DNA from 4 places in the Citrobacter sp. CFNIH10 genome. Region 4 is predicted to be linked to each of the others. Evidence: predicted binding sites of a transcription regulator. Region 4 holds the regulator's gene; each other region holds the start of a gene.
The links. The regulator LexA, encoded in region 4, represses DNA repair genes until DNA is damaged. The targets are predictions, from matches to a motif close to TNCTGTATGTACATACAGNA.
Positions count from the first base shown of each region.

Region 1: a site for LexA is predicted at 4,163-4,182, ahead of uvrB (excinuclease ABC subunit UvrB). Genes of this name have one in related genera too.
Region 2: a site for LexA is predicted at 4,995-5,014, ahead of mutH (DNA mismatch repair endonuclease MutH). Genes of this name have one in related genera too.
Region 3: a site for LexA is predicted at 1,811-1,830, ahead of umuD (translesion error-prone DNA polymerase V autoproteolytic subunit). Genes of this name have one in related genera too.

Region 1 is NZ_CP026216.1:2,935,921-2,943,983, reverse strand. Features, by position in the region: gene moaA (GTP 3',8-cyclase MoaA) at 1-654, opposite strand, end outside; molybdenum cofactor riboswitch at 642-784, opposite strand; gene yvcK (uridine diphosphate-N-acetylglucosamine-binding protein YvcK) at 1,052-1,960, shown strand; gene uvrB (excinuclease ABC subunit UvrB) at 2,068-4,089, opposite strand; gene bioD (dethiobiotin synthase) at 4,654-5,340, opposite strand; gene bioC (malonyl-ACP O-methyltransferase BioC) at 5,333-6,088, opposite strand; gene bioF (8-amino-7-oxononanoate synthase) at 6,072-7,229, opposite strand; gene bioB (biotin synthase BioB) at 7,226-8,063, opposite strand, start outside.
Region 2 is NZ_CP026216.1:2,300,473-2,308,535, reverse strand. Features, by position in the region: gene thyA (thymidylate synthase) at 1-739, opposite strand, end outside; gene lgt (prolipoprotein diacylglyceryl transferase) at 746-1,621, opposite strand; gene ptsP (phosphoenolpyruvate--protein phosphotransferase) at 1,770-4,016, opposite strand; gene rppH (RNA pyrophosphohydrolase) at 4,029-4,559, opposite strand; gene mutH (DNA mismatch repair endonuclease MutH) at 5,244-5,939, shown strand; gene C2U53_RS14605 (TerC family protein) at 6,003-6,716, shown strand; gene ygdR (lipoprotein YgdR) at 6,854-7,072, shown strand; gene C2U53_RS14595 (NADP(H)-dependent aldo-keto reductase) at 7,180-8,063, shown strand, end outside.
Region 3 is NZ_CP026213.1:19,565-27,627, reverse strand. Features, by position in the region: gene umuC (translesion error-prone DNA polymerase V subunit UmuC) at 110-1,375, opposite strand; gene umuD (translesion error-prone DNA polymerase V autoproteolytic subunit) at 1,375-1,791, opposite strand; gene C2U53_RS01820 (hypothetical protein) at 2,045-2,548, shown strand; partial or broken gene C2U53_RS01810 (transposase) at 2,905-3,168, opposite strand; gene C2U53_RS01805 (IS6-like element IS26 family transposase) at 3,232-3,936, shown strand; gene C2U53_RS01800 (IS110-like element IS5708 family transposase) at 4,163-5,185, opposite strand; partial or broken gene C2U53_RS01795 (IS1 family transposase) at 5,320-5,574, opposite strand; gene C2U53_RS01790 (DNA cytosine methyltransferase) at 5,673-7,106, shown strand; gene C2U53_RS01785 (type II site-specific deoxyribonuclease) at 7,140-8,063, opposite strand, start outside.
Region 4 is NZ_CP026216.1:1,719,208-1,727,270, forward strand. Features, by position in the region: gene malM (maltose operon protein MalM) at 1-28, shown strand, start outside; gene ubiC (chorismate lyase) at 208-705, shown strand; gene ubiA (4-hydroxybenzoate octaprenyltransferase) at 718-1,590, shown strand; gene plsB (glycerol-3-phosphate 1-O-acyltransferase PlsB) at 1,721-4,141, opposite strand; gene C2U53_RS11680 (diacylglycerol kinase) at 4,312-4,680, shown strand; gene lexA (transcriptional repressor LexA) at 4,803-5,411, shown strand; gene dinF (MATE family efflux transporter DinF) at 5,497-6,822, shown strand; gene C2U53_RS11695 (CsbD family protein) at 6,953-7,162, shown strand; gene zur (zinc uptake transcriptional repressor Zur) at 7,240-7,755, opposite strand; gene traF (conjugal transfer protein TraF) at 8,037-8,063, shown strand, end outside.

The DNA.
Region 1 (8,063 bases), 1.2 Mb from region 4:
CAACAGTTCGTCACGCAACACCTGACCGGAGATGTGGTGTTTACGGAACAGTTCGCTGCCCTCACCCGTCTCCATCAGTTCGATGAAACGCAGTTGAATGGGACGCGTCTGGATCCAGCCAAGAAAAGTATCGAGCTGATGATGATTCACATCGCGCATTAGCACGGTGTTGACTTTAACTTTTGCAAAACCGGCATCAAACGCGGCGTCGATGCCCGCCATCACCTGCTGGAATTTATCCTGCCCGGTAATCGCGTGGAACTGACGCGCATCAAGGCTATCAACGCTGACGTTAATGCCGGTCAAACCCGCATCGCGCCAGTGGGCGGCATCACGCGCCAGACGGTAGCCGTTGGTGGTCACCGCCAGTTGACGAATCGCCTCGTTTTCACGCACGGCGGCAATGATGTCGGTAAAATCACGACGCAGAGAAGGTTCGCCACCGGTCAGGCGCACTTTTTCGGTGCCCAGGTTAGCAAAGGCGCGAGTCACCCGACGAATTTCATCGACGGAGAGAAAACCTTTATTGGTGACGCCGCCGGGCTTGTAGCCATCCGGCAGACAGTATGTGCAACGAAAGTTACACACATCGGTAATCGACAGACGCAAATAGTAAAACTTGCGCGCGAAAGCATCGGTCAGTTGTGTGGCCATGTACACCTTTCCAAATACGGGAGGCGAAGTCATTTCTTCCTGCGCCCTGGTGGCAATGCGTTTGCGTTGTCACGGCCAAAGCACCGTATCATTTGACCCAGGTGCAGAGGCTAGAGTGTTAACTGTGGTTATGGCGATACTAGCGTGTAAACGAACATAATGCTATTTACACTTAACGATGTATAATCATATATATAGCGCCATGATCGTGCCATTTCGTTACAAAATAAGCAAAAATAGCACTTTTGCATTGATGTACATCATTTCGCTGTCAGGCATTCGCCCCCCTAAAGGAGTAGTGCGGCAGAATTTATTTTCTCAACTTGCCGTTAGCGAATTGCTGAAAAGCCCCTGTTTGCGCTACTGTAGCGCGGTAAATCTGACTTCAGGAACTTTTATGCGCAATCGTACGCTGGCTGACCTGGATCGTGTCGTCGCTCTCGGCGGAGGGCATGGATTAGGACGCGTTCTCTCTTCCCTCTCCTCCCTGGGTTCACGCCTCACCGGTATCGTGACCACCACCGATAACGGCGGTTCGACGGGGCGTATTCGCCGCTCGGAAGGGGGAATCGCCTGGGGCGATATGCGCAACTGTCTCAATCAGTTGATTACCGAACCGAGCGTCGCTTCCGCGATGTTTGAATACCGTTTTGGCGGTAATGGTGAACTTTCAGGCCATAACCTCGGAAATCTGATGTTAAAGGCGCTCGACCACCTGAGCGTGCGGCCTCTGGAAGCCATCAACTTAATTCGTAATCTGCTGAAAGTGGACGCACATTTAATCCCCATGTCAGAGCTGCCAGTTGACCTGATGGCGATCGACGATCAGGGGCATGAAGTGTACGGCGAAGTGAATATTGATCAGCTCACCTCGCACTTGCAGGAACTGATGCTGTCACCGAAGGTCCCCACCACCCGGGAAGCGGTACAGGCGATTAACGATGCCGACCTGATTATTATCGGTCCGGGCAGTTTTTACACCAGCCTGATGCCAATCCTGCTGCTGGAGGATCTCGCACAGGCGCTGCGCCGTACGCAGGCGCCGATGGTCTACATCGGCAATCTGGGCCGGGAATTGAGCATCCCCGCCGCAAGCCTGACGCTTATCGATAAGCTAACCATTATGGAGCAGTATGTCGGCAAAAGAGTCGTTGATGCGGTTATCGTGGGGCCGAAGGTGGATGTCTCTGCGGTCAGCGACCGGGTGGTGATTCAGGAAGTGCTGGAGGCCAGCGATATTCCCTATCGCCATGACCGCCAGTTATTGCACAGCGCGCTGGAGAAAGCCGTACAGGCGCTGCGGTAAAGGGTTTATTGCCTGATGGCGCTACGCTCATCAGGCCTACTTATCTACTCTGCAAACTACCAGCGAACAGGCCGGATAAGGTGGTTACACCGCCATCCGGCAATCTCTCACGACGCAGCGATAAACAGTTCACGCAGCTGATGCAGTTGATCGCGGATCTGCGCGGCCTCTTCGAATTCCAGGTTCTGCGCATGCTGCATCATCTGCCCTTCGAGCTCGTGAATCTTCTGTTGCAGCGCTTTTGGCGTCATATCCAGTTCCACCACATCCGATTGCACTGCGGAACGCGATTTGCCTCGGCCCTTCGCTTTGGTTTTCGCAATGTTCTGCCCCAGCGCCAGAATATCGACCACTTTTTTATTCAGGCCCTGCGGAGTAATGCCGTGTTCTTCATTGTACTGCTGCTGTTTCTCGCGACGACGCTCGGTTTCGCCAATCGCCTTCGCCATTGAGGCCGTAATTTTGTCACCGTAAAGAATCGCCTTCCCGTTGATGTTACGCGCCGCACGACCGATGGTCTGTATCAGCGAACGTTCGGAACGCAGGAACCCTTCCTTGTCGGCGTCGAGAATCGCCACCAGCGACACCTCAGGCATATCGAGACCTTCGCGCAACAGGTTGATCCCCACCAGCACATCAAACTCGCCCAGACGCAGGTCACGAATGATCTCCATACGCTCGACGGTATCGATGTCCGAGTGCAGGTAACGCACCCGCTCGCCGTGTTCTTCCAGATACTCGGTGAGATCTTCCGCCATACGCTTGGTGAGCGTGGTAACCAGCACGCGCTCGTTGATCTCTGCGCGCTTGCGGATTTCAGAGAGCAGATCGTCCACCTGCGTTGCCACCGGTCGCACTTCAATGACCGGATCCAGCAACCCTGTCGGACGCACCACTTGATCAACCACTTCTCCGCCCGATTTCTCCAGCTCGTAATTGCCCGGCGTCGCAGACACATATATGGTCTGCGGAGCCAGCGCTTCAAACTCTTCGAACTTTAACGGACGGTTATCCAGCGCCGATGGCAAACGGAAACCGTACTCCACCAGCGTCTCTTTACGCGCCCGATCGCCACGATACATCCCGCCAATCTGCGGGATGGTGACGTGGGATTCATCCACCACCAGCAAACCGTCAGCGGGCAGATAGTCAAACAGGGTCGGCGGCGGCTCACCCGGCCCGCGTCCTGACAGAAAGCGCGAGTAGTTTTCGATCCCCGAGCAGTAACCCAGCTCGTTCATCATTTCCAGATCAAACTGGGTACGCTGACTCAGGCGTTGCTCTTCCAGCAGTTTGTCGTTGGCGAGCAGGATTTTGCGACGTTCAGCCAGTTCGACTTTGATCTCTTCCATCGCCTGCACAATGCGCTCACGGGGGGTCACGTAGTGCGTTTTGGGGTAGATGGTGTAGCGCGAAATAGTGGATTCCACCTGCCCGGTCAGCGGGTCAAACAGCGACAGACGCTCCACCTCTTCATCAAACAGCTCCACACGCAGCGCGATGTCGTCAGACTCCGCCGGGAAGATGTCAATCACCTCACCGCGCACGCGGAAAGTCCCGCGCTGGAACGCCTGATCGTTACGGGTATATTGCAGTTCAGCCAGTCGCCGCAGAATGGCGCGCTGATCGATAATCATGCCCACCGTCAGGTGCAGCATCATCTTCAGATATAAATCGGGATCGCCCAGACCATAGATGGCAGAAACGGAGGCCACGACGATCACGTCACGACGCTCCAGCAACGCTTTGGTGGCCGACAGACGCATCTGCTCGATGTGTTCATTCACCGAGGCATCTTTTTCGATGAAGGTGTCTGAGCTGGGAACATACGCTTCCGGCTGATAGTAGTCGTAGTAGGAGACGAAATACTCGACGGCGTTATCCGGGAAAAACTCTTTCATTTCGCCATACAGCTGCGCCGCCAGCGTTTTGTTGGGCGCCAGCACCATCGTCGGTCGCTGCAAATCCGCGATCACATTCGCAATGGTGAACGTTTTCCCCGACCCCGTTACGCCAAGTAGCGTCTGATGCGCCAGGCCGTCCTCCAGTCCCTCTTCCAGACGGCGTATCGCCTCAGGCTGATCGCCGGAAGGTTTAAATGCGGAATTCAGTTTGAACGGTTTACTCATGAGCAGCTACCTGAAGGAATGAGCGGGCAGGTGTGTAATTTTACTCGCAGAAGATAATATTGCCAGTAAAATATACTGGATGAAAAAACAGTAACGCCTCATAAAATTTGTGTTACGCATGATAAAAGCGGATCGGAGATGGCTATAATTTCACCGCTGGCAAGATATTACACTATGAAGCGGGTTTATCCCCAGACCATTGACTTCGTTAACATTGTCAAGATGCGTGATGAAAGTTTTATTGCATTCAATGACCACAATATGACAGCCATTGATTTTATCTAACGCGCTGTAAATTAAAGGATATTTTATAAAGACGCCTTTCGCACCAATTCGGCTGGAAGCCGCGTAATCTCTCGCTTGCCTTGTGTTTTCTAACTCTAATACACAAGGTTATCCACAGGAATGGTGGATAACTGCCTGCAGGCCATATGGTCTGCCGCCTGGCAAATTCCCGGTCCAACCCACCAGGCAGCACATAAAAAAAAATTATCGCTAAATTTTGATTTTTATCAGCTAAAGAAGTGTCCCTGGCAGGCGAGATCTTGCTCGCAATTTCGCCTTTTACTCACCCGCGAGTAAAGCGAGATCCAGATATTGTCCTGTGGCCGCATTTTCGGCTCCCGCCGCCAGCCACGGGATTTCGCCTAACAATGGCGCAGGGATGACCCGTTTAAGCGTCGCCAGATACTCATGATGGCGTTTTCCCGGCGGCGTGACGTCATTCGCCACCCACCCGACAAGCGGAAGTCCTGCCTGCTGTACCGCCTGCGCGGTCAGCATCGCATGGTTTATACACCCCAGCTTCACGCCGACGACCAGGACCACCGGCAGGCGCTCGATCTGCACCCAATCAGCGAAGGTAAAATCCTCCGCAAGCGGGGTAAACCAGCCGCCAGCACCTTCCACCAGCAGCCACTCCGCCTGCGCGTCCAGCGCGCGCAGGCCGTCTGACATCACATCAGCACGAATTGGCCTTCCCTCATCAGCGCTGATGATATGCGGCGAGGTGGGTTCCGCGAAGGTGTAAGGATTCACCGCCGCGTAGTCCAGCGCCAGACTGCTGTTGCGCTGAAGCGCCAGGGCGTCGCTGTTGCGCAGTCCCTCTGGCGTCATGTCACTACCTGATGCGACAGGTTTATACCCGGCCGTCCGATAACCCAGACTGCGCGCCGCCTGTAGCAGCGCACAGCTGGCGACGGTTTTACCGACTTCCGTATCGGTACCGGTGACAAAATAACGTTTAGTCACGTGCAATCACTCCTGCAAAAAGATGGTAGGTCAGCAGATATTTCCCCTGCCGCTGCGGCCAGGCCAGTTGAAGCTGCTGCAACTGCGAGCGGGTTAAGACGCGCGGCTCGCGCCCCTCGTGCAAATGGGTCGCGCCGATGCCTTTCAGTGAGCGCATAGCGCTCAGGGCGTCATCAAACTCCAGCGTCAGGGAGATTGATTGATGATGCCCCTGCCAGCCGTGCATCGCTTCACACAGCGCCTCGCGGGATAAAAACCGGTTGCCGTGCGCCCGCTCATCCACCGCGCGCCAGGCCTGATGAAGCTCCGGTAGCGAATCCTGGGCCAGCGTGGTGAAGGCCACGCAGCCACCGGGGCGCACGACCCGATACAGTTCGCTCAGCGCCTGATGCAGACTGTTACACCATTGCACGGCCAGATTGCTCCAGGCCAGGTCAAACGTTGCGCTGGCTAACGGCAGTGACTCAATGTCGCCGGTGAGATAGTGATGCGCCACGTCCTGGCGACGCGCCTCGTCCAGCATGCGGGCAGAGAGATCCAGCGCAGTGACCTGACTCCCCAGCTCGCGCCAGTAGCGACTCAAACGCCCCGGCCCGCAGCCGGCATCCAGTACCTGTAAAAATGGGCGTTCCGGCAGTTGCGCCAGCAACGCGTCGGCGCTCAGGCGCTGCAATGTGGCGTGCTGCTCATAGTGCGCTGCCGCACGACCAAACGCCGCCGCGATTGCCTGTTTATTTACCTGCCCCATGCAGCACCTCCAGCAATCGGTCGATATCCTCAGGCTCATGCGCCTGAGTTAAGGTCAGTCGCAGACGGGCTGTCCCGGCGGGCACGGTCGGCGGACGGATCGCCGTGACCCAACATCCCTGACGGCGCAAGGTGTCCGCCAGCTGCAATGCGCGCGCATTTTCGCCGACAATCAGCGGCTGGATGGCGCTGTGCGACTGCGCCAGCATGAAATCGGGATGGTTGATAGCCGAGCGGAAGCGCTGGATCAGCGCAGTCAGTTTCTCCCTGCGTGCGTCACCTTCCTGACTGCGAATCACCGAAAGCGACGCCTGTAACGCCATCGCCTGCGCGGGCGGCATGCTGGTGCTGTAAATCAGATGACGGGCGAACTGCAGCAAATAATCGGCAACGTTTTCAGAGCACAGAATCGCCGCACCGCTGACGCCAAAGCCTTTGCCGAATGTTACGACCAATAGCTCAGGTTTTACCCGCTGCTGCCAGCAGCTCCCGCGACCCGCTTCTCCACTGACGCCAATGCCGTGGGCATCATCCACCAGCAACCAGGCATTACGCGCCTGTGCGGCCTGCTGAATGTCCGCAAGCGGCGCATTGTCGCCATCCATGCTGAACACGCCTTCGGTCACCACCAGTTGATGCCCGGAACAGGGGGCGCCAAGCAGGCGCGTGAGATGCGAGGCGTCGTTATGGGTAAAACGGCGAAGCTGCGCCGGGCAAAGACTGGCCGCTTCCAGCAGCGAAGCATGGCTGAGACGGTCAGCGACAATCCGGTCATCCTTTTCCATCAGCGCGGTAATCACCGCCTGATTTGCGGCGAAACCGGAAATAAACAGTAACGCGCGCGGATAGCCCAGCCAGTCGGCCAGTTCCTCTTCCAGTTGCTGATGGGCAATGGAATAACCGCTGACGTGGCCCGAGCCGCCGCTGCCGACGCCAAACCGCTCCGCCCCCTGCTGCCAGGCACGAAGGATATGCGGATGATGACTCAACCCCAGATAATCATTGCTGGAAAAATTGAGATAGCGCTGGTCATTCGTCTCCAGCCAGCGACCGGCTCCCTGTGCTACCACATAACGTCGGCGCAACGTATCCGCCGAACGACGCGCCGCCAGCGCATCGTCGATTTTGTGTTGCCAGGTCATACGGCAGCCGCGTTGTAGTAATCGTCAGTATCCGGTGTCAGCAGCGCCTGCTCCAGACGCGCACGCTGCTCGTTATCCCCGGCGAGCACCGCCGTTTGCTGCGGATTCAGCCCCAGCTTATGGAAAAGCTGGAGATCTTTGTCCTCTGCCGGGTTTGGCGTGGTGAGCAGTTTGCAGCCGTAGAAAATAGAGTTGGCGCCAGCCATAAAGCACATGGCTTGCGTTTGTTCATTCATCTGCTCACGACCGGCAGACAGGCGCACATACGAGGTCGGCATCATAATGCGCGCCACGGCAATGGTGCGAATAAAATCAAATGCGTCGACGTCATCGTTATCTGCCAGCGGCGTACCTTTCACCTTCACCAGCATGTTGATCGGCACACTTTCCGGCGGGGTCGGCAGGTTTGCCAGTTGCAGGAGCAGCCCGGCGCGATCGGTCACCGTTTCGCCCAGGCCGACGATGCCGCCGGAACAGACCTTGATCCCGGCCTCGCGTACTTTGTCCAGCGTGTCGAGTCGCTCCTGGTAGGAACGGGTGGTGATGATGTTGCCGTAAAATTCCGGCGAGGTGTCGAGGTTGTGGTTGTAATAGTCCAGCCCCGCCTCCGCCAGCCGTTGCGCCTGTGATTCATCGAGTGTGCCAAGCGTCATGCAAGCTTCCAGTCCCAGCGCTTTCACCCCCTGAACCATCTGCTGCAAATATGGCATGTCGCGCTCGTGCGGGTTCTTCCACGCCGCACCCATGCAGAAACGAGTGGAACCGGCGTTCTTCGCCTGGCGCGCCGACTCCAGCACCTGCTCAACTTCCATTAGCCGCTCAGCTTCAAGGCCG
Region 2 (8,063 bases), 580 kb from region 4:
AATCTTCGAAGCGATAATCGAAGAGGGAATCAGGTTTACGTTTAATCACCAGTTTCGGCAGTGCGCGCGGTTCGCGAGTCAGTTGCAGATGCGTCTGCTCCATGTGGTTGCTGTACAGATGCGTGTCACCACCGGTCCAGACGAAATCGCCGACCTCCAGATCGCACTGCTGCGCCATCATATGCACCAGCAACGCATAGCTGGCGATGTTAAACGGCAGGCCGAGGAACACGTCGCAGGAGCGCTGATACAGCTGGCAAGAGAGCTTGCCGTCCGCGACATAGAACTGGAAGAACGCGTGGCATGGTGCCAGCGCCATTTTGTCCAGTTCGCCGACGTTCCACGCCGAAACGATAATACGGCGCGAATCAGGATCATTTTTCAACTGGTTCAGCACCGTCGTGATCTGATCAATGTGGCGACCGTCCGGCGTTGGCCAGGCGCGCCACTGTTTGCCATACACCGGGCCCAGGTTGCCGTTTTCATCCGCCCATTCGTCCCAGATGGTGACGTTATTGTCGTGCAGATAGGCCACGTTGGTGTCACCTTGCAGAAACCACAGCAGCTCGTGGATGATGGAGCGCAAGTGGCAACGTTTTGTCGTCACCAGCGGGAATCCTTCCTGCAGGTTAAAACGCATCTGATGACCAAAAATGGAAAGCGTTCCGGTTCCGGTACGGTCGTTTTTCTGTGTGCCTTCATCCAGCACTTTTTGCATCAGTTCTAAATACTGTTTCATGGTTCCTCAGGAAACGTGTTGCTGTGGGCGACGGCGATAGGCCCAAACCATCATGATCACACCAGCGACAATCATCGGAATCGAGAGGATCTGTCCCATGCTGATGTACTGTACCCATTCACCGGTGAACTGCTGATCCGGCTGACGGAAGAATTCAACAATGATACGAAACGCGCCGTAACCAATCAAAAACAGCCCGGAGACTGACCCCATCGGACGCGGTTTACGAATAAACAGGTTAAGAATGATAAACAGCACTACGCCTTCCAGCGCCATCTCATAGAGCTGAGACGCATGGCGCGGTAAAGAGCCGTAGGTATCAAAAATAGATTGCCATTGCGGGTTGGTTTGCAGCAGCAGAATGTCTTCAGTGCGCGACCCGGGAAACAGCATGGCGTAAGAGAAATTCGGGTCGACACGGCCCCACAGTTCGCCATTGATAAAGTTGCCCAGACGCCCGGCCCCCAGCCCAAAGGGGATCAGTGGCGCAATAAAATCAGAGACCTGGAAGAAACTGCGCTTCGTGCGTTTGGCGAAGATAATCATCACCAGAATCACACCAATCAGCCCACCGTGGAAGGACATACCTCCGTCCCAGACGCGGAACAGGTACAGCGGATTATCCAGGAACAGCGGGAAGTTATAGAACAATACATAGCCAATACGCCCCCCGAGGAAGACCCCGAGGAAACCTGCATAAAGTAAGTTTTCGACTTCATTTTTGGTCCAGCCACTGCCCGGACGGTTGGCTCGGCGCGTCGCCAGCCACATCGCGAAAATAAAGCCGACCAGATACATTAAACCGTACCAGTGAAGTGCGACGGGTCCAATTGAGAAAATGACCGGATCGAATTCCGGAAAATGCAGATAGCTACTGGTCATCTGTCACCACAAGTTCTTGTTATTTCGCTGAAAAAATTCAGCAAGCGATATGCGCACCCACTACTTACAGGCGCTCCAAAGGAGCGAATGATAGCATACGAGGTTCTGTGAGGCTGTCGGGAAGATGTAAAAGATCTGTATAGCGCTTTTACAACCCCCCTCGAATCAGGCCGCCCATGCCGCGACGCTCCATAAACGCTGCCACCTGATGGCGCACTTCCGTTGCCAGTTGTGCCTCAAGGCTGCGTTGGGCAAGGATTTTTGCCTCTTCGTAATCAATGCGACGCAGCAGGTATTTTACGCGCGCCACAGAGCGACCGTTCATTGAAAGATGGCGAAAACCCAGTCCAATCAGGATGGTGACGCACATCGGATCGCCCGCCATTTCGCCACATACGCGCAGGTCGATATCGCTACGCTCAGCTTCCTGCGCAATCATCGACAGCGCGCGTAGCATTCCTGGATGCAAACTGTCATAAATGCTGGCAACGCGCGTATTGTTGCGATCCACCGCCAGCACGTACTGGGTCAGATCGTTAGTCCCGACGGAGACAAAATCGATACGACTCGCCAGATTCGGCAGCATAAAGACCATCGACGGTACTTCCAGCATGATGCCGATACGCGGTTTCGGGATCGCGTACCCAATCATCTCTTCCACTTCGCGGCCCGCACGTTCAATCAGGCGGCGCGCTTCATCCACCTCATCGATACTGGTTACCATCGGCAGCAGAATACTCAGGTTGCCCGTCGCCGCATTGGCGCGCAGCATCGCCCGCACCTGGACAAGGAAGATTTCCGGCTGATCGAGCGTAATGCGAATGCCTCGCCAGCCCAGGCAGGGATTCTCCTCGCTGATTGGCATGTACGGCAGCTGTTTGTCCGCGCCAACATCCAGCGTTCGTAACGTCACCGGCTTGTCATTAAACATCTGCAACATGCCCTGGTACTGCGCCACCTGCTCTTCTTCCGAAGGGAAACCGCTTTGCAGCATGAAGGGAATTTCGGTGCGATACAGGCCAATGCCGTCGATACGACTGCCCAGCTTTTCTTCATGTTCCGGGCTGAGTCCCGCGTTCAGCATTACTTTGATCCGCTCACCGCTTTTCAGCTGTGCGGGTAAATTGACGTCATCTTCCGCCAGTCGGCTGAGCTCGTTCTCTTCGCTGATAAGCCGCTGATATTCCTGGATCAATACCGGTTCAGGATCGACCAGCAGCTCACCGCGGTAGCCATCCACCACCAACGTACGCCGGTGCAGCACCGATGGCTGAATATCGGCGCCCATCACGGTGGGAATCCCCATGGCACGGACCATGATCGCGGCATGGGAGTTGGCCGCCCCGTCGCGGACAACAACGCCCGCCAGCCGGTCCTGCGGCAGTTCCGCCAGCGTGGTGGCCGAGAGTTCATCAGCCACCAGCACGAAGCGTTCTGGCCAGGCATTTGGCCCTTGTATGGAATCATCGAGATGGAACAGCAGGCGTTGGCCCAGCGCACGCAGGTCGCCTGCACGCTCTTTGAGATAGTTGTCGCTCAGCGCGGCAAACTGTTCGGCAAACTTTTCGATGATCGTTTTGACCGCCCATTCGGCCACAGACCCTTTATCCACTTCGGCAAACAGCTCGCGTCGCAGGCGGGCATCGGAAAGCAGGTGCGAATAGAGATCGAATATCGCGGCGGTCTCTTTCTGCGCCCCAGCGGCAAACCGCTTGCTGTAACGGCGAAACTCATTTGCCGCCTCTTCCAGCGCACCGGTCAGGCGCTCACGCTCCAGAGCGGGATCCAGCGTCGAGGCCTGATACACCTGCTCCATCAGCGGTAGCGTCGCATCCTGCCAGCCTTCGGCAATCGCCACGCCCGGCGCCGCCGGTAGCGCACGAATTCGAGTCTGGCGATACTGGCCGAACAGGGCGGTAAGCTGAGATTGTGACAGAATCGCTGCCATCTGCGTGGCAAGTGTCACCAGGAAAGATTCTTCGCTTTCATCGTACTGGCGCAGTTCGCGCTGCTGTACAACGAGGACGCCCAGCAGTTGACGACGCTGAATGATCGGCACCCCGAGGAAGGCACGGAAGCGTTCTTCTTTTACCGAGGGGATGTATTTAAAACTGGGGTGTTTTTGCGCATCAGCGAGGTTAATAGGTTCCGCCAGCCTGCCAACCAGGCCGACGATACCTTCATCAAATGCGAGTGCGACAGTACGACCGCGCGGTTTTTTAAGCCCCCGCGTCGCCATGAGGTAATAACAACGTCGGTCATGATCGGCCAGATAAACCGAGCAGACCTCTGTATCCATCGCAAGACAGATGTCAGTAACCAGAATATTCAGCGCTTCATTAAGACGCGGAGCACTGGCCACCTTTTCGACTATTTCGCGCAGGCGGGTGAGCATAATTTGCGTGGCTTAACCTCTTTTACGTCGATAAGCAGGTGTATTTTGCGGTTTTGGCGTCGCTTCCTGAAGCGCCATCACAACACTTGCGAACTCTTTCATCACCCTGCGGTAGACATCGCGTTTAAATGAAACCACTTGCCGGACCGGATACCAGTAACTTACCCAACGCCAGCCGTCAAACTCAGGAGTGCTGCTGGTTTGCATATTGATTTCCGCGTCCCCGCTCATCAACTGCAAAAGAAACCACTTTTGTTTCTGGCCGATACACACCGGCTTTGTATCCCAACGCACCAAACGTTTCGGTAACTTGTAACGCAACCAGTTGCGAGTAGAGGCAAGGATTCGCACATCTTTACGGCTTAACCCTACTTCTTCAAACAGTTCCCGGTACATCGCCTGTTCTGCTGATTCTCCTGGATTTATCCCACCCTGTGGGAACTGCCAGGAGTGCTGACCAAACCGCCGGGCCCACATCACTTGCCCCTGACGATTACAAATTACGATACCTACATTTGGGCGGTAGCCATCGTCATCAATCACCGGACTACCTCAACATAAACCTTATATGAGAATGATTGTTTCACACTCCTGACAGACGGTAAACCACTGAGTTACGGCGGTGTGCATCTAATAACAATTGAATAACTCACAGTTAAAGACAAAGTTATAAACAGACACTCACCCATTCGGGCGATTTTATTCACCTTTTCTGTGGATAGAGTTGTGAAGAAGTACGGAATTACTCCGGGAAAACCCGGAACAGTCTGAATAAACGGACAAGAGGGTGAAAAAAATATTTTCTTTTATTCATGAGGTTACTGGCTCGCTTTAGCGATAACCAGGCAAAAAGGTGATAGCCATCACACTGACGATCCTCAGGCTGATGAAAGATCGAACAGCGCCGACTTTATCCACAGATTGTGCCAATAAGTTAAACACAAATTGTGTGAAAATTCGATTTTTGTCGCACGTCAAGGCTGTAAATGGAAACAGTAGTCGGGGTTTTTCACAGTTATCCCATCTTTCTGTGGATAACATGGTGTAAGATCCTGTTTAAATTCAGTGACCAGAAATGGAAAACCCATTCTTGTGTTGCGCAACACGTGACGTCAGAAACTAAAAACCAATATAAATCATGACATTGAATATGACATGTGGAAAACGATAAACTTCTTTCTCACGGTATAAAATCCTTGTTCATTTTTTCACCTAAGGTGTAACGCCATGTCCGGACTCCATCCTTTACGCTTTCCACCGAAATCTGAAGCCCTTCTGCTCCAGCAAGCGCAGCAGCTTTCGGGCTATTCGCTGGGCGAACTGGCGGCGATGGCAGGTATTGTTGCACCGAAAGATCTCAAGCGGGACAAAGGCTGGATCGGCGTATTACTGGAACTCTGGTTGGGGGCCAGCGCCGGAAGTAAGCCTGAACAGGATTTCGCCGCATTAGGCGTCGAATTGAAAACCATTCCTGTGGATAGCCTCGGCCGGCCGCTTGAAACCACCTTTGTCTGCGTTGCACCGCTGACCGGAAACAGCGGCGTGACGTGGGAAACCAGTCACGTACGACACAAACTGAAGCGGGTACTGTGGATCCCGGTAGAAGGCGAACGCAGCATTCCCCTCGCGCAGCGGCGGGTGGGATCGCCAGTACTGTGGAGCCCTGATGAAGAAGAAGACCGTCAGTTACGGCTCGACTGGGAAGAATTAATGGACATGATTGTGCTCGGTCAGGTTGAACGTATCACTGCCCGCCATGGCGAATTTTTACAACTACGACCGAAGGCGGCAAACGCCAAAGCGCTCACCGAGGCGATCGGCGCCCAGGGCGAGCCAATACTGACGTTGCCGCGTGGTTTTTACCTGAAAAAGAACTTCACGCGCGCCCTGCTGGAACGCCACTTTTTGTTACAGCAGCGTTAGACTTTCGCCTTGTGTCCGGGAAGCATATAATTAGCGTTTCTTTTTTTGGCAGGACTTTGTTCAATGTTATTTGCATGGATAACCGATCCTAACGCCTGGCTTGCGCTCGGTACGCTGACGCTGCTGGAGATCGTGCTTGGGATCGATAATATTATTTTCCTCTCACTGGTGGTTGCAAAACTCCCGACTGCGCAACGTGCGCACGCCCGTCGTCTCGGTCTCGCAGCGGCGATGATCATGCGACTGGCGCTGCTGGCCTCCATCGCCTGGGTGACCCGGCTGACCAATCCGCTGTTCGAGGTGTTTGGTGAAGCCATTTCCGCCCGCGACCTGATCCTTCTGCTCGGCGGATTGTTCCTGATCTGGAAAGCGAGTAAGGAGATCCACGAATCCATTGAAGGTGAAGAAGAAGGGGTGAACATGCGCGTCAGCTCCTTTCTGGGGGCCATCGTGCAGATCATGCTGCTCGACATTATCTTCAGTCTGGACTCGGTGATCACGGCGGTTGGCTTGTCCGATCATCTGTTCATCATGATGGCGGCGGTGGTAATTGCCGTTGGCGTAATGATGTTTGCGGCGCGTCCTATAGGCGAGTTTGTCGACAGGCACCCGTCCGTGAAGATGCTGGCGCTGTCGTTTCTGATTCTGGTGGGCTTCACCCTGATCCTGGAAAGCTTCGACGTTCACGTGCCGAAGGGTTACATCTATTTCGCCATGTTCTTCTCGATTGCGGTTGAGAGCCTGAACTTGTTGCGAAACAAAAAGAACCCGCTGTAATTGTCCTTTTCGCTCCCTGCGGGGAGCGAACCTCTCCCTTTTTCTCCTCTCAGATTAAGATTTTCCTGCTTTTCCTGCCCACAACTTCAGGTTATTACTAGACTGTTATCAGACGCAGGCCACGTGAGGATAAATGGATGAAAAAATGGGCAGTGATAATTTCCGCAGTAGGACTGGCTTTTGCTGTTTCCGGTTGTAGCAGCGATTATGTCATGGCGACCAAAGATGGTCGGATGATCCTGACCGACGGGAAACCCGAAATTGATGACGATACCGGTCTGGTGAGCTACCACGACCAGCAGGGCAACGCCATGCAAATTAACCGCGACGACGTTTCTCAAATCATTGAACGTTGAAGATTGAGGTCAGCCGCGCTGCTGGCCTTAACAATTTTTCTTCCCTTTTTCCCTTCCCTCAGCCATTTTTATAATCCTTATGTCGTGATTATAAAAAGGAAACGGCTATGCAATATCACCGTATACCCCACAGCTCGCTTGAAGTCAGTACACTGGGGCTGGGCACAATGACGTTTGGTGAACAAAATAGCGAAGCCGACGCACATGCACAGCTCAACTATGCCGTCGCCAACGGCATTAACCTGATCGACGTGGCCGAAATGTACCCGGTCCCGCCACGCCCGGAAACCCAGGGGCTTACCGAAACTTACGTCGGAAACTGGCTGGCCAAATATGGCAATCGAGAAAAGCTGATTGTCGCCTCCAAAGTGAGCGGCCCGTCGCGCAATAATGACAACAGTATTCGCCCGAATCAGGCACTGGATCGTAAAAACATTCGTGAAGCGCTGCACGACAGCCTGAAACGTCTGCAAACCGATTATCTGGACCTTTACCAGGTTCACTGGCCGCAGCGCCCTACCAACTGTTTTGGCAAACTCGGCTATAGCTGGAGCGACGCCGCGCCGGTGGTGTCGCTACTGGATACGCTGGATGCGCTGGCCGAGTTCCAGCGGGCGGGCAAAATCCGCTACATTGGCGTCTCGAATGAAACGGCCTTTGGCGTGATGCGTTATCTGCATCTGGCGGATAAGCATGATCTGCCGCGCATTGTCACCATCCAGAACCCTTACAGCCTGGTCAACCGCAGCTTTGAAGTGGGGCTGGCGGAAGTGAGCCAGTATGAAGGCGTCGAACTGCTGGCCTATTCCTGCCTGGGATTTGGCACGCTGACCGGTAAATACCTGAATGGCGCGAAACCTGCCGGTGCGCGCAATACACTGTTTAGCCGCTTTACCCGCTACAGCGGCGAGCAGACGCAAAAAGCCGTGGCGGCGTATGTCGATATCGCCAGACGGCATAACCTTGATCCGGCGCAGATGGCGCTGGCATT
Region 3 (8,063 bases), on a different replicon from region 4:
CGGAGGACTGTATGTACATACATACTCATAACAAGCGAAACCGAGTATATCAAGTTCGTTTTGTTTACAGACGAATTTTATCGATGACGAATGAAGTTTTCACTGCTGATTAGCCAATCCTGACGCGAGGGATTTCATTAATGTTAGTGAGATAGGATGGTGACAATAACTCCCGCCGCATCGTCCAGTCTTTGTCGATGCCCTGGCCCGCAAACCATAATTTCCCCCGACCTGACCGGTTAATTCTATCCATCACGCCCATCAACGCTTCACCATTGGCAAAGAGTCGGTTCTCACCAAACAAATCGAGCTGGCTGGTGGCGCTATCATAAAAGTCAGATAGCATCACTCCGGCTTTATGGTATCGGTATCCCTCCTGCCAGATATGCCGGAGCCCTGCGACCGCAGCCGCAATGATTTCCCGGGTATCGGCGGTGGGGTTTTCCAGCTTGACTGTCTGCTGGCCACTGTAAGGGGCCGTTTTCGAATAGTAACTTGTGCCAATAAAAACCGTTATGCAGCGACAGTATTGCTTCTCTTCGCGCAGCTTCTCGCCTGCACGTTCGGCATACTCACACACCGCCTGGTGCATTGCTTCGTAGTGCTCTATTTTCTGGCCGAATGAACGCGAGCTGATGATCTGCTGCTTAACCTTCCTCACCTCTTCCAGGGCTATGCAGGACTCGCCATTCAATTCGCGCTGCGTTCGCTCCAGTACGACTCCAAATGTGTTACGGATAAGCGATGTTGGCGCATTGGCCAGATCGAGAGCAGTCCTGATGCCCATGCTGTTCAGTCTGGTGGCATATCTCCGGCCCACCCCCCAGACATCGCTTACGTCAATATATGGCAATAATTTACGTTGTCTTTCTGGACTGCTGAGATCAACCACTCCGCCTGTTTTAGTCCATGTTTTTGCAGCTTTATTTGCTAGTTTTGCCAAAGTTTTAGTTGTCGATATGCCCACCCCCACGGGTATATGGGTGCTCTTTAATACGGTTTTCTTTATTTCTCTTCCATAGTCATCAAAATTATAATTTTTCTGCATTCCTTCAAACGAAAGGAAAACTTCATCAATACTGTAGACCTCAGTATTACTGGAGAATTTAAATAATGTCTCACACACCCTACGGGAGATCTCCGCGTACAAGGCATAGTTAGAACTGAAAACATGTACACCGTTAGCTTCAAAGAATGCTTTCTTCTGGAAGTACACGTCACCATTCTGGATACCTAATTTTTTAGCTTCCGCTGAACGTGCCACGACCATGCCATCATTGTTCGAAAGGCATACAATTGGCTTGTTCACCAGATCGGGCCGAAAGACTCTCTCGCAGGAGGCGTAAAATGAGTTGCAATCCACCAGGCAGAACATCACAAGGCCTTGTACACGATGAAGGTCACCACGCCAAAAATGGCCAGTTCTTCGCCTTCTTTCAGATAGATCGGTGACATCCGGCTATTCATTGGCAGTAGCGCGGGAGCCGGGCTTAGCTGCAACCGCTTAATGGTGAAATCACCATCAACGGTCGCAATCACAATATCCCCCTCTTTCGCCTCAAGTGAGCTATCCACGATGACCAGATCGCCTTCGTGAATACGTGCCTCTACCATCGATGAACCTGTTACTCGTAAGAAGTAGGTTGCAGATGGATGTTTGATGAGGTGAGTATTTAGATCAATAAATTCATCAACATAATCGGAAGCGACTGAAGGGAAACCTGCGCTGACAGGCTCAACGAACAACGGGAATTGGCCTGGTGATTGTTGTGTCACTGGGATAAGTTTCATAATGCTCTGCTCTTCGTGGTGCTGTATATCCATACAGTATTATAGACAGGAGCCAGGAATTTTCGCACCTCCTTTTCCGAAAGTTATTTTCCGCTATCACTCTTCAGGTTTTTCTTATCACTTGTCCAGAAGTGGGTAACTGCACATAACAAATTGCAACCATATGATTCCTCAGTTCATTTTCAGAATTTACTCGTGCTTACTTCGTATACAATTCGGAATTTATCCGTACATTTTATAAGGAGTAATAACGATGAAGCAGTTTACAAATGAAGCAACTCAACAAATGCTGGCCGACTTTGACAAATCCCCTTTCTCTGACGCTGATCTGGCCGCAATGGATGTGGATGCTCGACAAATTATTGAGCAGAACGCTGAAAGGGATCGCCAACACCCGGTAACAGCAATCTGGCGTGTTGCGGTCGAGGGAAGCCTGACTGCGCGAGGTGGTGTCGTAACCGCTGTTGATAGCGCCAGGGTTATGGATCTAGGCAACGGTCAAATGGTCAAAATCGCAGTGGAGGGTGATGCAGTCACTTATACCGATGGTTCATCTGCACGGATTGTTTCAAGCGCTGGCCAGAAAGCTACACACTTCGAGAAAGGGCTCGCGCTGGTGGGCAGCGTACTGGATAACGGGGATGAAATTGTCTCGACCCCGCAGGACAGATTAGTGCTGTTATCGCGCAAAGGTATGGCTGAAGCCCCCGACTTTCTGGCAATACCCGGAGGCGTGACTCATGGGGTATCGAACTAACAATTATGGCCGGGGCCAGGCGCTCCACGGAGATAAAACCACCACAGGCGCGACCGTCCTTACTTGGGGTCAGTTTGGATATCGAAAATTATTGTACTATAAGGACTTCCCCGGCATGTCAAAGCCGGTATTTATGGTTTCTGTCTGCTCTTCAGTAAAAATAAAGGGGAGAGACTGCGGTACTATAAACGGCCATGATGAATCGTCATCGATTCGGGCCCTGATGAAAGACGCGCGTGAGGTTCTTGTTCGTTAAGCGGATACGTATATCCTGTACAATAGCCAGATAGGCCTCACGGGGTCTAACCCTTTATCATCAACGAATTGCAGGTCAGATGGTTATACAGCTTCGAGCTTTAGTTGACTGAGTACAGCCGGAAATCATCACCGTAATGTAGTGATGCCCAACACAGCCGCGCATTTTTGGCGGCGATGGCCACAACAGCCCGCCAGTACCCTCTGCGCTCAACCAACATACAAACCCAACGGCTGAATGAGTCAGTCCTTTTCCCGGCGCCAATAAGCACTGAACGAGCCCCCTGAACCAGAAGCGTTCGCAGATACGAATCACCGGCTTTTGTGATCCTGCCGAGTTTCGACTTTCCCCCGCTGCTGTATTGGGCACTGTTGCAAATAGTCGGTGGTGATAAACTTATCATCCCCTTTTGCTGATGGAGCTGCACATGAACCCATTCAAAGGCCGGCATTTTCAGCGTGACATCATTCTGTGGGCCGTACGCTGGTACTGCAAATACGGCATCAGTTACCGTGAGCTGCAGGAGATGCTGGCTGAACGCGGAGTGAATGTCGATCACTCCACGATTTACCGCTGGGTTCAGCGTTATGCGCCTGAAATGGAAAAACGGCTGCGCTGGTACTGGCGTAACCCTTCCGATCTTTGCCCGTGGCACATGGATGAAACCTACGTGAAGGTCAATGGCCGCTGGGCGTATCTGTACCGGGCCGTCGACAGCCGGGGCCGCACTGTCGATTTTTATCTCTCCTCCCGTCGTAACAGCAAAGCTGCATACCGGTTTCTGGGTAAAATCCTCAACAACGTGAAGAAGTGGCAGATCCCGCGATTCATCAACACGGATAAAGCGCCCGCCTATGGTCGCGCGCTTGCTCTGCTCAAACGCGAAGGCCGGTGCCCGTCTGACGTTGAACACCGACAGATTAAGTACCGGAACAACGTGATTGAATGCGATCATGGCAAACTGAAACGGATAATCGGCGCCACGCTGGGATTTAAATCCATGAAGACGGCTTACGCCACCATCAAAGGTATTGAGGTGATGCGTGCACTACGCAAAGGCCAGGCCTCAGCATTTTATTATGGTGATCCCCTGGGCGAAATGCGCCTGGTAAGCAGAGTTTTTGAAATGTAAGGCCTTTGAATAAGACAAAAGGCTGCCTCATCGCTAACTTTGCAACAGTGCCCTATAAACGGTCACGCTGAATCGCTATTGATTCGGACCCTGATGAAAGACGCTCGTGAGATCCTCCTTCGTTAATCGGATAGTGATATCCAGTAGGATATGCAGATACTTCTCACGGGGGTCTAACCCTTTACCATCAACGAGTTACAGTTCAGTTACTACTCAGTTTAATTTTTCACGTTGTTGAATACAGTCTGAAGTCATCGCCGTAATGTAATGATGCCCAGCACAACCTCGCATTCTTGGCGGCGATTGCAACGACAGCACGCCAGTATCCCCGCCTACCAATCAACGAGCAGACCCAACGGCTAAACGAGTCCGTTCTATTCTCTGCCCCTACCATAACAGAACGGGCTCCCTGGACCAGCAGGGTTCGCAGGTAGGCATCACCCGCTTTTGTTATCCTGCCAAGCTTTGATTTTCCGCCACTACTGTATTGTGATGGCGTTAGCCCCAACCAGGCTGCCAGTTGGCGCCCGTTCTTAAAATCATGGGCATTGCCAATACTGGCGACCAGCGCACTCGCCGTTGTGGGCCCAATACCTTTCAGTTCCATTAACTGCTGGCTGCGATGATCTGTTTTGGCAACACGAGATAACACCCTGTCATATTCGGCGATTTTCTCTTCAATATTAGTGACATGTGCTAATAGATCATCAATGCACAGCCTGACCTGTACTGGCAGAGTTTCCTTCTGGTCAGAAACAGCATGACGCAGAGCATCAGTGCTTTGTGGGGCAATAACCCCGAATTCAGATACCAACCCCCGAAGACGGTTATACGTCGCTGTTCTTTCCTGAATAAATCCCTGTCTTGTCCTATGTAAGCATTGCATTGCCTGCTGGCTTTCGTCTTTGACGGGTACAAAGCGCATGTGCGGCCGCTGCACAGCCTCACAAATAGCTATTGCATCAGCTGCATCATTTTTCCCGGTCTTACCCGCCATGCGATAGGGTGAGACAAATTTCGGTGCCATCAACCGGACATCATGGCCATACTGCCTGAATAATCTTGCCCAATAGTGGGCACCCGAGCAGGCTTCCATTCCAATGACACAGGGAGGTAAACCAGCGATGAGTTCAGAAAGTGCTGCACGCGACACCTTGGGTTTAACCAGAACTGCTTTACCATTTTGGTCAACGCAGTGAACAGCAAACACATTTTTAGCAAGATCGATACCGACAGTGGTGATGGTCATAACGAATCCCTCTGGGTCAATGTTTATCCCATGATTGCATGAAAGTTAACCAGGCGCATATCCAGGGGAAGTCCCTTCCATTCGCTAAGCCAGTGACTAAAGCAGGTATGACGGTCCGCTTTGAATCGCCACGGGTTTAACAGACACCTCAGAGTCATGTCATGCAGCTCCACCGATTTTGAGAACGACAGTGACTTCCGTCCCAGCCTTGCCAGATGTTGTCTCAGATTCAGGTTATGTCGCTCAATGCGCTGAGTGTAACGCTTGCTGATAACGTGCAGCTTTCCCTTCAGGCGGGATTCATACAGCGGCCAGCCATCCGTCATCCATACCACGACCTCAAAGGCCGACAGCAGGCCCAGAAGACGCTCCAGCGTGGCCAACGTGCGTTACCTAACAATAAACCTGTTTAAATATCCAGATAAAAACATTCAATCTGGGTCAAATGAGTGATACAGTTTCACCCATAAGACCCAATGGAGGCAATATGTCTGAATTTGAATTACTGGCGCAGGATCTGCTTGAGAAAGCAGAAGCGGAAGAACAACTGCGACAGGAAAATGATAAAAAGCTGCTCGGGCAGGTGCTGGAAATCTATGACCAGAAGTACGTGGCTGAACTGCTTAGAAAAGTTGGTAAAAATGAGTGGAGTCGCGAGACTCTTAATCGCTGGATTAATGGTAAGTGCTCACCTAAGGCGCTGACGTTAGCCGAAGAGGAACTTCTACGAAAAATGCTTCCGGAAGCGCCTGCACATCACCCTGACTATGCCTTCCGGTTTATTGACCTGTTTGCTGGGATTGGAGGTATACGGAAGGGCTTCGAAACCATCGGTGGCCAGTGCGTTTTTACCAGTGAATGGAATAAAGAGGCTGTGCGCACATATAAAGCTAACTGGTTTAACGATGCTCAGGAACACACTTTCAATCTCGATATTCGGGAAGTCACGCTCAGTGATAAACCTGAAGTACCTGAAAACGATGCCTATGCTTACATTAATGAGCATGTGCCGGATCATGATGTACTTCTAGCAGGTTTCCCCTGTCAACCGTTCAGCCTTGCGGGCGTAAGCAAGAAAAACTCGCTCGGGCGCGCGCATGGTTTCGAATGTGAGGCTCAGGGAACGCTTTTCTTCGATGTGGCGCGTATTATCCGCGCAAAAAAACCTGCCATCTTTGTTCTTGAAAACGTTAAAAACCTGAAGAGCCATGACAAGGGTAAAACCTTTAAAGTCATCATGGATACCCTCGACGAACTGGGCTATGAAGTTGCGGATGCAGCTGAGATGGGCAAAAACGATCCTAAAGTTATCGACGGAAAGCACTTTTTACCTCAGCACCGAGAACGTATCGTTTTGGTCGGTTTCCGTCGTGATCTGAACATTCACCAGGGCTTTACCCTGCGCGATATTAGTCGTTTTTATCCGGAACAGCGTCCGTCATTTGGCGAACTGCTGGAACCCGTGGTTGACAGCAAATATATACTGACGTCGAAACTCTGGGAGTATCTCTATAACTACGCCAAAAAGCACGCAGCTAAGGGTAACGGATTCGGTTTTGGCCTCGTTAATCCTGAAAATAAAGAAAGCATTGCCCGTACGCTTTCTGCTCGCTATCACAAAGACGGGTCTGAAATTCTGATAGACCGTGGCTGGGATATGGCCACAGGTGAAACAGACTTCGCGAACGAAGAAAATCAGGCGCATCGGCCCCGCAGGCTGACTCCACGAGAGTGCGCGCGCCTTATGGGTTTTGAAAAAGTAGATGGCAGGCCTTTTCGCATTCCTGTGTCAGACACTCAGTCGTACAGGCAGTTCGGTAACTCCGTAGTGGTGCCCGTGTTTGAAGCCGTAGCCAAACTGCTTGAACCTTATATCCTGAAAGCGGTTAATGCCGATTCGTGCAAGGTTGAACGAATCTGATCGCTCCTCCCGGTATTTATGCCGGGAGATAATCTATGGAATATCTGCGTAAAGCCCTGTCAGCTCAGCAATAAACGCACCTAGCGTCATTAGCTCAGCTCTCACCGCCTCCGGGTATTTTTTGTGCAGAGATGATGGCACGACCAATCTGACACCCGACTCCCGCATCTCCCGATATTGAGCCAGAGAAACTCCCTCCTGGAGTGTAAACAGATGCACCTGATGAATTTTATCAGCCTCATTCAGTATCTGACGCCAGCGATCCTTACAGGTAGTCTTGACTGCCAGCATGCGCAGATTTTCTACGGGAAACTCAGTATCGTGGTAAGCCCCTGCGGAAGGGAAAAGGAAATCGGGTTTTTTATTACCTTCTGTGATGGCCTGCGTCGCAAAGTGTCGCAGGCCGTGCTCAATGAATAGATGCTCCAGGTGCAGTTCCAGCGACTTCCCGGCTCTGGATTTACGGCGATTGCTGACAGAATTGGCCAGCGCAATAAATTCATCCACAGAGCCAAATCCTTTCCGGATGATATCCAGAACATGCAGTTCCTCAACCAATAGAAATATGTCGTACTCCACGCGCCGGCGGTCAAGAAGTTGCTCATCCGGATCAAGGGAATTTTTCACATAATGGCTGGCTGCATACTGAATAATTTCACTTCCCGACGGAAAGCGCAGGTGCCAGTCTTCAGGTAGAATATATTTATGATTTACTGGCGCTTGCTGTAGAGATAGTCCGCCTAGAATCTGTCCTGCGGGGCCGGATATAAGCGCTCCGGGTATAACTTCACCAATAGCGGTCTCAATGACGTCCTCTTCATCAGTGCTGGCGCATACCCAAATATTTACTTCCTTACAGTCCCCCCCTTGCTCATCAAGCTTGAAAGCCAGGAGCGTCAGAGCCCCTGTATTTTCAGGATTCTGAAGTGGGCTGCCTCTACCCCAGCGGGTAATCCT
Region 4 (8,063 bases):
TATCAGCAGTGTAAAAGGCAAGGGGTAATTTCTCCCCACATTGCTGATTTGCAACAACTGGTGCGTCAACTGGCGCACCTTTTTTTTAGCATTTCCTGCGACTTGTTACGTTTCTGTTGCGTAACAGATCACTTAATTATGTTTCCATCTTCCGTAAGCGCTTTTCTGCGATACAATGCCTTTCAGTTATGAAACGGAGAGTCAGGCATGTCACACCCCGCGTTAACGCAACTGCGTGCGCTGCGCTATTTTGAAGAGATTCCCGCCCTGGATCCAGAACAGCTCGACTGGCTGCTACTGGAAGATTCCATGACAAAACGTTTTGAACAACAGGGAAAACGGGTCACTGTGACCCTGATCAGGGAGGGATTTGTCGGTCAAAATGAGGTGGTGGAAGAGCTGACGCGACTGCCAAAAGAATCCCGCTACTGGCTGCGTGAAATCCTGCTCTGTGCCGATGATGAACCCTGGCTGGCTGGACGCACCGTGGTGCCTGAATCCACGCTGTCCGGCCCCGAACTGGCCTTACAACACTTAGGCAAAACCCCGCTGGGGCGTTATCTGTTTACATCATCGACGTTGACCCGAGATTTTATTGAGATTGGTTGTGATGCCGGACTGTGGGGACGTCGTTCCCGCCTGCGACTGAGCGGTAAGCCGCTAATGCTGACCGAACTGTTTTTACCTGCATCGCCGTTGTACTAAGAGGAAAATAAAATGGAGTGGAGTCTGACGCAAAATAAGCTGCTGGCGTTTCACCGCTTGATGCGTACGGATAAGCCCATCGGCGCCTTACTGCTGCTCTGGCCGACGCTATGGGCTCTGTGGGTAGCGACCCCTGGCGTCCCTCAAGGGTGGATCCTGGCGGTGTTTGTCGCCGGGGTCTGGCTGATGCGTGCCGCCGGATGCGTGGTTAATGACTATGCCGATCGAAAATTTGACGGACACGTAAAACGCACGGCGAACCGCCCACTGCCCAGCGGCGCGGTGACGGAAAAAGAGGCCCGGACGCTGTTTGTGGTGCTGGTACTGCTCGCTTTTCTGTTGGTATTAACGCTCAACACCATGACCATATTGCTGTCGGTTGCAGCACTGGCGCTGGCGTGGGTCTATCCGTTTATGAAGCGCTACACCCACCTGCCGCAGGTGGTGCTGGGGGCGGCGTTTGGCTGGTCGATCCCGATGGCCTTCGCGGCGGTGAGTGAGTCGGTACCCTTGAGCTGCTGGCTGATGTTCCTGGCCAATATCTTGTGGGCGGTGGCCTACGACACGCAGTACGCGATGGTTGACCGCGATGACGATCTGAAAATCGGCATTAAATCGACGGCCATTCTGTTTGGCGAACATGACAAGCTGATTATCGGTATCTTGCAGGTGGCGGTGCTGGCGCTGATGGCGCTGATTGGCTGGCTGAACGGTCTGGGGCTGGGTTATTACTGGTCTGTGCTGGTCGCGGGCGCGCTGTTTGTTTATCAACAGAAACTGATTGCCAGCCGCGAACGCGAGGCCTGCTTTAAAGCATTCATGAACAATAACTACGTCGGGCTGGTGTTGTTTATCGGTCTGGCAATGAGCTACTGGCACTCATAAAGCATCTTGCCCGGTGGCGCTGCGCTTATCGGGCCTACTAAACCGTAAGCCGATGTAGGCCGGATCAGGCGGAACGCCGCCATCCGGCAATCTAACATAAAAAAGCCGGTCATCTTGACCGGCTTTTTCTTTACTCGCTCTGCGTCGCGCTTTCGATGGTGAGGCGTACATCCGACGTGATGAGTTCCGCCAACATCTGATACACCTTCATCGTTTCGCCCGGCTCCGCATCGCCGGTATCGCTGATGTAACCCTCGTCACGCAGAGTCAGCACCAGTGAGCTGAACACCGCCTTGTCGAAGAATTCCGGCGCGTTAATACCGTGCAGCACGGACAGACGCTGCGCCACGGTGCGGCTTTCTTTCTCCAGCGTCCCGCGGTTGATCGACGGGTTAGCGCTCAGCAGCCAGAAGGTGATGGCATAACGCTGCAGCGTTTCGCGCGCACCCGCGGCCAGCAGTTGCAGCGTACGGGAATGAGCCGGATTGATATGCAGTTCATCATCCTGAACGGTAATCAGCCCCTGACGCTGCATTTCAGCCGTCAGCGCATCAATCACGTCTGCCAACTCATCGCGCTCCCAGCGCAGGAACAGCTCGGCTTTCAGCATCGGGTAGAGCACGTCAACGTGTTGCAGCAACGCTTCGCGGGAAATATGACGATGCTGGGTGACGATCGCCGCCATCAGTGACGGTAGCACCAGCATATGCGCGATGTTATTGCGATAGTAGGTCATCAGGACCGCCTGCTCGCGCGGCAGAATGATGATATCGCCAATGGTATCCTTCTCGACTTCGAATTTGTTCATCTGCAACGCGTGATCGATAAGATCGCTGGCGTTGACAGACGGCACGGTCGAATCAGAGGAATACGGCACGTTGCGCATCAGATCCAGGTAACAGTTGAGCTGCTCGGTCAATTGTTCGCGGGTCAGCGAACGCTGGCGAGACGCTAACAGCGCGGTGCAGCACAGGTTCATGGCGTTCGCCGCACCCGCATTGTTAATACGCACCATCAGCTCCGCCGCAATCCCGTTTACCGTCGGCGTCAGCCAGGCTGGACGCACGGCTTCGATCGGATCGATAGACTCGCGCCACTCCGGCACGTGGTGATTCAGGTAGGTCATCAATGGCATTGGCTCGCCAAAGTTGACGTAGCCCTGACCGAGATTACGCAGCTTGCTCAGGCCACGCAGCATCTGCGGCAGGCTCTCTTTCTCTTTGGTCGCGCCGCGCAGCTCTTTGGCATAGGTTCCCACTTCCATCACGTGCTCGTAACCGATGTAAATCGGCACCAGGGTGATCGGACGGGTGCCGCCGCGCAGCATCGCCTGGATGGTCATCGACAGCGTGCCAGTTTTTGGGTCCAGCAAACGGCCGGTACGGGAACGACCACCTTCGACAAAGTATTCAACCGAGTAGCCGCGGCTGAACAGTTCGCCCAGATACTCACGGAAAACCGTGGAATAGAGCTTATTGCCCTTAAAGGTACGACGAATAAAGAACGCGCCCAGGCGGCGGAAGATCGGGCCTGCCGGCCAGAAGTTCAGGTTGATACCTGCAGCGATGTGCGGCGGCACCAGCCCCTGGTGATAGAGCACGTAGGAGAGCAGCAGGTAGTCCATGTGGCTGCGGTGGCAGGGAACATAAACAATTTCGTGCCCGTCGTGCGCCAGTTGGCGAACGCGTTCTGCGTTGTGAACGTTAATCCCCTGATACAGCCTGTTCCAGGTGAAGCCCAGAATACGGTCGGTCAGGCGAATCATCTCGTAAGAGAAGTTGGCGGCGATCTCTTCCATCAGCGCAATGGCGTTTTGCTGCGCCTTTTCATGGGAGATTTTCTTGCTGCGCGCTTCGTCTTCCACCGCGCGGGCAATCGCTTTGGAGGCCAGCAGCTTGTTGAAGAGATCCTGACGCGCAGGTAGACGCGGCCCCACCGCGGCCAGGCGCTGACGGGCGAAGTGCATACGCGCCACGCGAGCCAGTTTCTGCGCAATGGTTTTATCCGTGCCGTGCTCATCGGCCATTCGGCGCAGAGAGACGGAAGGCGAGAAGCGGACAAAGCTGTCGCGGCCAAGCCAGGAGACGGCAAAGAATTTCTGAATGCCATTAAGCATGCGCAGCGGCGGGTTAACCTCGCCCTTTTCACGACCCGGAGAACGTCCAAACATCACCGACACCGGCACCATTTGCACATCCAGATCCGGATTGCTGCGATGCAGGTCGAGATAGTTATGGAACAGCTTGATGGACTCTTCTTTCGGCGTGTAATAGGTGAAGACACGCGGTCCGCCGTGAATGAACACATAGCGCGGCAACTGTGTGCCATCGATCTCCAGCGGTTCTAACGGGTCGGGGAGATCGTGCGCCAGACATTGCGCGCGCAGCGTCAGCAAGTCCGCTTTGGAGTTGTACGGCAAAACGTACATAATTGGGCGAGAGGTGTTGAGTCCCAATTCCGGGGCAGGATCTGCCGGAATAGACTTGCTTTTTACCAGTACACTTAATGGTAAATTCAGTATTTTGTAGTAAATTCGTGGCCAGCCGGACATAAACGATGTAAAGCCTCTGGTTAATAATGCAATTGCGTTGCAAGGATATCAGAAAGTCATGTGAATTTCTGGTCTATCCCGTCATACTTCGCGCCGCGTTGCCCTAACTCGAATTACATGAGTTAACAAGACAATGTCATTGACGCCAATAATGCAAAAAGGTTCTTTTAATGGCTAATAATACCACTGGATTCACCCGAATTATCAAAGCTGCAGGCTATTCCTGGAAAGGTTTTCGCGCCGCGTGGATTAACGAGGCCGCGTTCCGTCAGGAAAGCGTGGCGGCGCTGCTGGCCGTGGCTATCGCCTGCTGGCTGGACGTGGATGCCATTACGCGCGTTCTGCTGATAGGCTCTGTCATGCTGGTCATGATTGTTGAAATCCTGAACAGCGCCATCGAGGCGGTAGTGGACCGTATCGGCTCTGATTATCACGAACTTTCTGGTCGCGCAAAAGATATGGGGTCGGCGGCGGTACTGCTTTCTATCATTGTGGCGCTGATCACCTGGGGACTCCTGTTGTGGCCACATTTTCGCTAACGTTTTTCGACCCTGATTCCATAACCGGCTAAATCTGCTGTCGAATGTGTAGTTTGTGGTTCCAAAATCACCTTTAGCTGTATATACTCACAGCATAACTGTATATACACCCAGGGGGCGGAATGAAAGCGTTAACGGCCAGGCAACAAGAGGTGTTTGATCTCATTCGGGATCACATCAGCCAGACAGGTATGCCACCGACGCGTGCGGAGATCGCACAGCGTTTGGGGTTCCGTTCCCCAAACGCGGCTGAAGAACACCTGAAGGCGCTGGCACGTAAAGGGGCGATTGAAATCGTCTCCGGTGCTTCTCGCGGCATTCGACTGCTGCAGGAAGAAGAGGAAGGGTTACCGCTCATCGGTCGCGTTGCGGCGGGCGAGCCGCTGCTGGCGCAGCAGCACATTGAAGGCCATTATCAGGTGGATCCATCTTTGTTTAAGCCGAACGCCGATTTCCTGCTGCGCGTCAGCGGAATGTCGATGAAAGACATCGGCATTATGGATGGCGATCTGCTGGCGGTACACAAAACCCAGGACGTGCGTAACGGTCAGGTGGTTGTAGCGCGTATCGACGATGAAGTGACGGTCAAGCGCCTGAAAAAACAGGGCAATAAAGTTGAACTGCTGCCCGAAAACAGCGAATTTAAACCAATCCTGGTTGACCTTCGCGAACAGAATTTTACCATCGAAGGACTGGCCGTTGGCGTCATCCGTAATGGTGAATGGCTGTAGTACTTCTTTAGGCCGGATAAGGCGTTTACGTCGTTATCCGGCACTCTCACCACTCTCGTTATGACCTCTTCTCAGGCTCGTCTCCATGCCTTTTTTTGCTTCTGCTGACAAAGCACTCTGGCGCCTCGCCTTACCGATGATTTTCTCCAATATCACCGTTCCGCTGCTGGGACTGGTGGATACGGCGGTCATTGGTCACCTGGACAGCCCCGTCTATCTCGGCGGTGTGGCAGTAGGCGCAACCGCAACCAGCTTTCTGTTTATGCTACTGCTCTTCTTACGGATGAGCACTACCGGGCTGACGGCGCAGGCATTCGGCGCGAAGAATCCTCAGGCGCTGGCGAGGGCTCTGGTGCAACCGCTGGTCCTGGCTTTGGGCGCAGGGACATTAATTGCTATCTTCCGCACGCCGATTATCGACCTGGCGCTACACATTGTCGGCGGCAGCGAAGCGGTGCTGGAACAGGCGAGGCGATTCCTGGCCATTCGCTGGCTGAGCGCGCCGGCGTCACTGGCGAATCTGGTTCTGCTCGGTTGGTTACTGGGCGTGCAATACGCGCGTGCGCCGGTGATCCTGCTGATTGTCGGCAATATCCTGAACATTGTGCTCGACCTCTGGCTGGTAATGGGGCTGCATATGAACGTGCAGGGGGCCGCACTGGCGACGGTGATTGCGGAATATGCGACGTTGCTGATCGGTTTGTTGATGGTGCGTAAGGTCTTGCACTTGCGGGGCGTCTCTCTCGTCATACTCAGGCAGGCCTGGCGCGGCAACTTTCGTCGTCTTCTGGCGCTTAATCGCGACATCATGCTGCGTTCGCTGCTGCTGCAACTCTGTTTTGGTGCCATTACCGTGCTGGGGGCCAGACTGGGTAGCGATATCATCGCCGTTAACGCCGTGTTGATGACGTTGCTGACGTTTACGGCCTATGCGCTGGATGGCTTTGCCTACGCCGTGGAGGCGCATTCCGGTCAGGCCTATGGCGCCCGCGATGGCAGTCAGTTGCTGGAGGTCTGGCGCGCGGCGTGCCGTCAGTCAGGTATTGTCGCACTGCTGTTCTCAGTGGTTTATCTGCTCGCGGGCGAACAGATCGTCGCGCTGCTGACATCACTCCCGCAAATCCAGCAACTGGCCGATCGCTATCTGCTCTGGCAAGTGATTTTGCCGTTGGTCGGCGTCTGGTGCTATCTGCTGGATGGTATGTTTATCGGTGCAACGCGGGCGGCTGAAATGCGTAACAGTATGGCGGTCGCGGCTGCCGGGTTTGCGCTGACCTTGCTGACCCTCCCCGTGTTGGGGAATCACGGTTTGTGGCTGGCGCTGGCGGTTTTCCTGGCGCTGCGCGGACTGTCATTAGCCTGGATCTGGCGGCGCCACTGGCGGAATGGGACCTGGTTTTCGGCTTCGTGATGGTTAAAGATTCTGAATAGTGAATTGAACCCAGAATCTCTGACTACACTTAATCTCACGTCCAGCAGAAAACGAACGCAGTTGGGCGGTTTACTCTCACTATTCACAGCCTAATAAAGAGGACTTTATGATGAATAAAGACGAAGCCGGCGGTAACTGGAAACAATTTAAAGGTAAAGTGAAAGAGCAGTGGGGCAAACTGACCGATGACGATATGACAGTCATTGAAGGTAAGCGTGATCAACTGGTCGGTAAGATTCAGGAACGTTATGGTTACGAGAAAGACCAGGCGGAGAAAGAGGTCGATAGCTGGGAAAAACGCAACGACTATCGGTGGTAAGCTACCCTCATACCCGTGAGTACAAGGATGTAAGCCCCTCTGTTTGCTTCGGGCGGCATAGCATGCCGCCCACTTCATTAACGGGGTTTCTTTTTAACCTGAATCGAATGATCGTGCTGACACTCGCCAGGGTGACGGCAGGCTTCCACTTCCACGCAGGCTGAGCATAATCCGTGTGCTTCAATCACATTGTGGCGCAGGGCAAACCCCATCTTCGCCGCCAGCGTATGCATAATGTCTTCCACGCCCTCCGCACACTCTTCTTTCACCGCACCACAGCGGTCGCAGATAAACATCGCGGAAGTATGAGTTGGCTGATCGAACAGGTAACACAGCACATAGCTGTTGGTGGATTCAACCTTATGCACAAAACCTTGTTCAAGCAGAAAATCGAGTGCGCGATAGACCGTTGGCGGCTTGGCCTGCGGTTCTGATTCACGCAGCAGGTCGAGCAGATCGTAAGCGCTAATTGCGCCTTCCTGAAGGCTCATCAGACGCAACACCTCAAGGCGCTGTGGGGTCAGGCGCACATTGCGTTGCGCGCACAGTTTTTCAGCTTGCGCCAGCAACTCTTGCGTTGTGGTCTTTTCCATTGGGCACCTCGGATCGCGTGAAGTAAGAAAACCCTCACTTTATCATGTTATGGGAGAAACGCCGAGATCCAGGCCGGCACGATAAATCGCCTGCTAATCTTTCCCTGTTTCGCATTCTCTTCTATACATATTGATGTCTGTCACATAATAAAAACATTCCAGCAAGTTCTGCATGGAGCGAATAGCGTCATCTTCACCCATTTTATCACAGCAATAGTCCTACTCAGCCGCGTTGATACTGGCTGAGGCATTATTTCACCTGCAAATAAAATAGGTTTACTGTGAATAAAAATTTTAATTTTTCGGTG